3 regions of the Solibacillus sp. FSL W7-1472 genome follow, and region 2 is predicted to be linked to each of the others. Evidence: riboswitches for the same ligand, from Rfam matches in the RefSeq annotation. Region 2 holds a riboswitch; each other region holds the start of a gene.
What was found. A riboswitch is a leader RNA that binds a small molecule or an ion and turns the genes downstream of it on or off. The one in region 2 is predicted to bind S-adenosylmethionine.
Positions count from the first base shown of each region.

Region 1: it holds a riboswitch for S-adenosylmethionine, as region 2 does, so the genes downstream of both, MKY07_RS14830 (methionine ABC transporter ATP-binding protein) here and metA (homoserine O-succinyltransferase) in region 2, are expected to answer to the same signal.
Region 3: it holds a riboswitch for S-adenosylmethionine, as region 2 does, so the genes downstream of both, metK (methionine adenosyltransferase) here and metA (homoserine O-succinyltransferase) in region 2, are expected to answer to the same signal.

Region 1 covers NZ_CP150208.1:2,956,249-2,958,521, reverse strand. The annotation lists gene gcvH (glycine cleavage system protein GcvH) at 1-273, shown strand, start outside; gene MKY07_RS14840 (toprim domain-containing protein) at 363-689, shown strand; gene MKY07_RS14835 (thioredoxin family protein) at 697-999, shown strand; SAM riboswitch class I at 1,061-1,163, shown strand; gene MKY07_RS14830 (methionine ABC transporter ATP-binding protein) at 1,310-2,273, shown strand, end outside.
Region 2 covers NZ_CP150208.1:1,860,608-1,862,880, forward strand. The annotation lists gene MKY07_RS09165 (nucleoside-diphosphate sugar epimerase) at 1-460, shown strand, start outside; SAM riboswitch class I at 533-640, shown strand; gene metA (homoserine O-succinyltransferase) at 798-1,739, shown strand; gene MKY07_RS09175 (ABC transporter ATP-binding protein) at 1,791-2,273, opposite strand, start outside.
Region 3 covers NZ_CP150208.1:2,878,222-2,880,494, reverse strand. The annotation lists gene pckA (phosphoenolpyruvate carboxykinase (ATP)) at 1-347, opposite strand, end outside; SAM riboswitch class I at 547-662, shown strand; gene metK (methionine adenosyltransferase) at 926-2,122, shown strand; gene MKY07_RS14260 (gamma carbonic anhydrase family protein) at 2,239-2,273, opposite strand, start outside.

The DNA of each region.
Region 1 (2,273 bases), 1.1 Mb from region 2:
GATATCGTATTCGTAGAATTACCTGAAGTAGGCGATGAGATTTCAAAGGATCAGCCATTCGGTAGTGTAGAGTCTGTAAAAACAGTTTCTGAACTATATGCACCACTTTCTGGTAAAGTAGTTGCAATTAACGAAGAATTACTGGACAACCCAGAATACGTTAATGAATCTCCATACGGAAATGCATGGATGGTTACTGTTGAGTTAACAAGTGAAGCGGAAGTTGAAGAATTATTAGACGCAGATGCTTACACTGCATTAATTGAACAATAATATGAAACACTAAAGCCTTCTATAGTAAGGTTTTAGTGTTTTTTTGTTATTCTATACATAAAGGTGACTTTGAAAGGAAGCGTGTACGTATGGGAAAATGCCTTGTTGTCGAAGGACGTGCCGATAAGTTGAGATTAATCCCGATTTTAGCAGAGGACGTGACAATTATTTGTACAAATGGCACAATAAGCGAAGTCAATTTGATTGATTTATTGGAAGGTTATGAGCAAGATGAAATTATCACTATGTTTGATGCAGATAAAAACGGTGAAAAGTTACGTAAACTGATGAACCGTGCATATCCTGAAGCACAACAGCTAATCATACCTCACGAATATATTGAAGTAGAAAAAACACCTACTAAAATCTTAAGGGATATTTTACTACGAGCAAAATTTTTAGTAAAAGAAGGATGACAGTATAATGGAACAATGGACGAAACAGCAATGGGAACAAAACGTACAACAATATGATCAGACAGCATTTTTCCTATATACGCCTATGTGCGGCACATGTGAAGTATCGGAAAAAATGTTGGAAGTAATTGAGAAATTACTACCAGATCTCCCGCTTGGTATGGCAAATATCAATTATTTAGGGGATTTACCTTATGAACTGAAAATTGAAAGTGTACCTTGTTTAATCGTTTCAGACAACGGAGAACTAACGAATAAAATTTATGCATTTAAATCCGTACCGTTTTTGTATGAAATATTAAAAAAGTAATTGACGTAGTCACTTTGTCGTGATAAAGTAAAATTCATAATAATAAAACTTAATAACGTTGCTCTTATAAAGAGAGGTGGAGGGAAGTGCCCTATGAAGCCCGGCAACCAGCGATTACGCAAAGGTGCCAATTCACACAAAGTGTAAACTTTGAAAGATGAGAGAACGGTTTACCGTATAAATGTATGTGAAACCTTTCTACTTGTCTTGGTAGAAAGGTTTTTTTCATTCAGCGGATGTTTTGGATGAAAAAAAGAACATGATTTTGAAATAGCAGGAAGGTTATTTCAATTTAGAAGGAGTACAACCGATGATTGATATACAAAATATTACAAAAGTGTATAACACGAAAAATGGTAAGCTTACGGCAGTTGATAATGTAAGCCTATCGATCAACAAAGGAGAAATATACGGTATTATCGGCTACAGTGGTGCCGGTAAAAGTACAATGATTCGCCTATTGAACGGTTTGGAAAAGCCAACGACAGGTTCTGTCATTGTAGGTGGTCAGGATATTGCAAAAGCTTCCGGGGCTAAATTACGAGAAGCACGTCAAAAAATAAGTATGATTTTCCAGCACTTCAATTTACTTTGGTCACGTACCGTTGAAGAAAACATCGCATTTCCACTTGAAATAGCAGGTGTTTCAAAAGCTGATCGTGAAAAACGAGTAGAAGAGTTAATTGAACTTGTTGGTTTAAAAGGAAGAGGGAAAGCGTATCCTTCTCAACTTTCAGGCGGTCAAAAGCAGCGTGTTGGCATTGCCCGTGCGTTGGCAAACAATCCGGAAGTGCTTTTATGTGATGAAGCGACTTCAGCACTTGATCCTGAAACAACGGATTCAATTTTGGAATTGTTGCTTGATATTAATAAAAACATCGGACTTACAATTGTACTCATTACACATGAAATGCATGTTATCCGTAAAATCTGTAACAGAGTAGCTGTTATGGAAGCCGGAAAAGTAGTGGAACAGGGAGATGTATTACAAGTGTTCCAACATCCGCAAGCACCGATTACGAAAAACTTCGTGTCGCAAGCTTCTGGTGAAACACAGGAAACGCAAGCATCACTGGAACAGATTTTAGCCAATTATCCAGAAGGCAAAATCGCTAAATTAACATTTGCAGCGGCAACGACAGAACAGCCTGTCATCTCACAAATGATTAAGCAATTTGACGTAGTTGTTAATATAGTGCATGGCAAAATCTCAAATACAACGGGCGGTTCGTTTGGTACATTGTTTATTCATATCGATGGCGAGCCAAAAGCAG
Region 2 (2,273 bases):
GGAACAGGAATTTGCACTTACCGCTAAGGGTAAGTCACAGCTGGAATCGGGCATTTTTGAAGAGGAGCTTGAAGAAACAAGTTATTTTATTCAATACAGCCCGATCCATGAGCAGCCACTGGATGGTGATCTGGAGGAATTTGCGGATTTGGAGGAGTTTCCGGAGCCTTTCCCGACAATCGAAACGGAAGAAATCGAAGCAATTGAAGAAGCGGTGCTGATTGAGTTCATTCAGCAGCAACTATCCGAACAACCGGTTGCGGAAGATGAAGTACCGCATTATATTTCAAGTGTTGTTTCGACGGAATCGATCCAGATTAATGATATACCGGTCCTATGTTTTTTGCTTTTCGATCAAAAGGAAAACAGACATTTTATGCGGGTATACAATACATTGACACGTGTATGGGATGAACAGCTGGAGACAATGTTATTCAATATAGAAAAAGAGCAGCTTTAGTAAGCGTGAAATAATATTTTTAGAATTATTGCAAAATTACAAAGTACATGATACACTAATGACAATTTAATAGTCTTATCAAGAGAAGCGGAGGGACTTGGCCTTATGATGCTTCAGCAACCTCTAGTTCAACTAGAAAGGTGCTACTTCCAGCAAGGTGTGAACCTTGGCAGATAAGAACGGGTAAAAAGGCCCCTCTCATTTCTGTTTTTGCTGGAATGAGAGGGGCTTTTTATATTGTTCTGGAACAGTTTGTTTCAATCGTAAAACAATGCATTGCCTGAAAACTACAGATTATTAAAAGATTGCTGAAAAAGTTTATGAGGGGGAAAGTGGAATGCCGATTAATATTCCGAAACATTTACCGGCGGGAGAGCTGCTTAGAAAAGAGAAGATTTTCGTTATGGAGGAAGACCGTGCGAAAACGCAACAAATTCGACCGTTAAATATTTTAGTGTTTAATTTAATGCCTGAAAAAGAAAAAACCGAACTGCAGTTGCTGCGTTTACTCGGGAATACACCGTTACAGGTAGATGTGACATTTTTAAACACGGCTACATACGAATCAAAAAATGTTTCCAAATCACATTTAGATACATTTTATCGAACATTCGACCAAGTGAAGCACCGTCGCTTTGATGGGCTCATTATTACAGGAGCGCCAGTAGAGAAAATGGATTTTGAAGATGTTGGATACTGGAATGAGATTACGCATGTTATGGACTGGGCAGATGAACATGTCACTTCGATTATGTATATATGTTGGGGCGCCCAAGCTGCCTTGTATCACCATTTTGGCATCGGAAAATTCGAATTGCCGAAGAAATGCTCCGGTGTTTATTCCCATGTGATTACGGATTTAACAGTAGATTTAGTGCGGGGATTCAGTGATGAGTATGTGGCACCTCATTCACGCCACACGTCGGTTTCAATTGATGAAGTGCGGGCACACCCTGACTTGCGACTATTAAGCTATTCGGATGATGCAGGCGTGTTTATTGTGCAATCGAAAAACAATAAACATATTATGATTACAGGGCATCTGGAATATGATGCAACGACTTTATCGGATGAGTATTTCCGCGATATTGAGAAAGATCCGGACAATACGGAAATTCCGATCAACTATTTCCCGAATAACGACCCGTTGCAGGCACCGAAAAATGTTTGGCGTGCCCATTCGCATCTGTTGTTCTACAACTGGCTGAACTACTACGTATACCAAGAAACGCCGTATGAATGGCATTACGTCGATGAAAATATTGAATATCATATTTAATTTGTGTAAATGAAATGAACCAGCAGGAGGTGGACTCCTGCTGGTTCATTTTTATTTAATTGCAACCCAGGCACGTTCGCGTTCGATCTGCAAACTAATTTCCCGCCCGAAGAAATCGCTTAATAATTCGTCTGTTAAAACAACTTCGCGTGCATTGGCTTCGACATTTTTTCCGTCTTTCATTAAAAGTACATGGCTAAAACAAGGAAGTATTTCTTCTACATGATGCGTCACGTAAATTAGGGTAGGGCCGTTTTCTGCTTGTGCAATCTGTTCTATTGTTTGCAGCAAGTTTTCCCGTTCGATTAAGTCCAGACCGCCACATGGCTCATCCAATATTAAAATTTCCGGATCAGCCATAATGGCCCTTGCTATTTGAACACGCTGCCGTTCACCTTGAGACAAATGCTCGAATGATTTATTTGCTAAATGGTCACAGTGAAAATGCTTCATAATAGAAACCGCATGGTCAATTTCTTCTTCCGTCACATCATTGAAAAGGCGAAGGGCACCGAATTTTCCGCTGAGCACGAT
Region 3 (2,273 bases), 1.0 Mb from region 2:
TCTTTGTCTGCACCTGCAAAACCGTTGAATACATATAACTCGTCACGTTCTTTTAAGTAATTTACAACTTTCACATAAAGTTTATCAAATACCTCTGCAGAAATCGGACGGTTAACTTTGCCCCAATCGATTTTATTGTTGCAAATTTCTTCTTTTACTATATATTTATCTTTTGGAGAACGGCCAGTGTATTTTCCTGTTTGGGCACGTAATGCACCTTCAACAGTCAGCACGGCTTCTCCGCGTGATGTAGCTTTTTCAACTAATTGTGGAACAGATAATTGAGTTTTGATGTTTTCCCCGTTTAAAAGTTCTTTCAGCTCGTTAGCAATTTCTACCGAATTCATCTATTAAATACCATCCTTTTTTATAGTATTCCCTTATAGAGGGGAGTTGATTCCTAATTCAAAAATAGTATAACACATTAAGTGAAATAATCTATACTAATTGCAAATTATTTTTTCCGGAATTTTAAACATTGCGAAATACGTCAAAATTTGTTGACAGCACTTGTTTTTTTGCGTAAGATGTTTAATTGAACGGATACTCTTATCCCGAGCTGGTGGAGGGGCAGGCCCTATGAAACCCGGCAACCTGCGTATATTTTATACGTGTTGGTGCCAACCTGATGCAAGGGCAAAAATTCCCTTGAACGATAAGAGTGAAAGGTAACGAAACGTAATATCCTTTCCTCACGTGTGATGAACACGGCTATGAGAGAAAGGATTTTTTTTATTTTGTTTTACAATTTCGTGCTGAGCGAAAATTATATAGTTACAGCCTTTCAGACCCTCGTGTTAAAGCAAATATAGCTTGACGTTAAAAGGTAGATACGCATTAGCGTAATTGCTTTATATAACGGACATGGGTAATGAGTACCGTATCAATAAAAAACAATTGCCAAAGTGATTTAGGAGGAAATGACATGACAAATCGTCGACTGTTTACATCAGAAAGTGTAACGGAAGGACATCCGGATAAAATTTGTGACCAAATTTCGGATGCCATTTTAGACGCTATTTTAGCTGCAGATCCAAATGCACGTGTAGCTTGTGAAACTACGGTAACAACAGGCTTAGTACTAGTATCTGGTGAGATTACAACTTCTACTTATGTAGATATGAAAGGAATTATCCGTGATACAGTGGCAGAAATCGGCTACACACGCGGTAAGTACGGCTTTGATGCGGAAAACCTTGCAGTACTAGTAGCTGTAGGAGAGCAATCACCTGACATTGCACAAGGTGTTGACCAAGCATTGGAAGCACGTGAAGGTTCAATGACGGATGATGAACTGGAAGCAATCGGTGCAGGCGACCAAGGATTAATGTTCGGCTATGCATGTAACGAAACACCGGAATTAATGCCGATGCCAATTTCTTTAGCTCATAAATTAGCACGTCGTTTAACAGAAGTACGTAAATCAGGAGAATTGGAATATTTACGTCCGGATGGTAAAACACAAGTAACAATCGAATATGATGAAAACAATGAACCTGTTCGTGTGGATACAATCGTTATTTCAACACAGCATGATGAAGAAGCAACATTAGAACAAATTCAAACAGATATTAAAGAGCACGTTATTAAACCGGTTGTTCCTGCTCAATTATTGGATGAAGCAACAAAATACTTCATCAACCCAACAGGTCGTTTCGTAATCGGCGGGCCTAAAGGAGATGCAGGTCTTACAGGTCGTAAAATTATTGTTGATACTTACGGCGGCTATGCGCGTCATGGTGGCGGAGCATTCTCCGGTAAGGATGCGACAAAAGTTGACCGCTCTGCAGCATATGCAGCACGTTATGTTGCTAAAAACATTGTAGCAGCTGGCCTAGCTGACCGTGCTGAAGTGCAACTGGCGTATGCAATCGGTGTTGCACAACCTGTATCAATCGCGGTTGATACATTCGGTACAGGAAAAGTAGAAGAATCAAAAATCGTGAACTGGGTACGTGAGCTATTTGATTTACGTCCTGCGGGCATTATTAAAATGCTTGATTTACGTCGTCCGATTTATAAGCAAACAGCAGCATACGGACATTTCGGTCGCACAGATTTAAATGTGCCATGGGAAAGTACGGATAAAGCGGCTGAATTGAAAGCTAAAGCAGGAATTTAATATAATAAAAAGGAGCATCCAGTTTAATGGATAGCTCCTTTTTTATGATCTTATATAAGATTTCTTTTTAACAAGGTATAGATTTATAAGATTCAAAGAGGGGAATGACTGTTAAATTATTTTTGAAGTGATTTATAGTATTGCCCTTTTG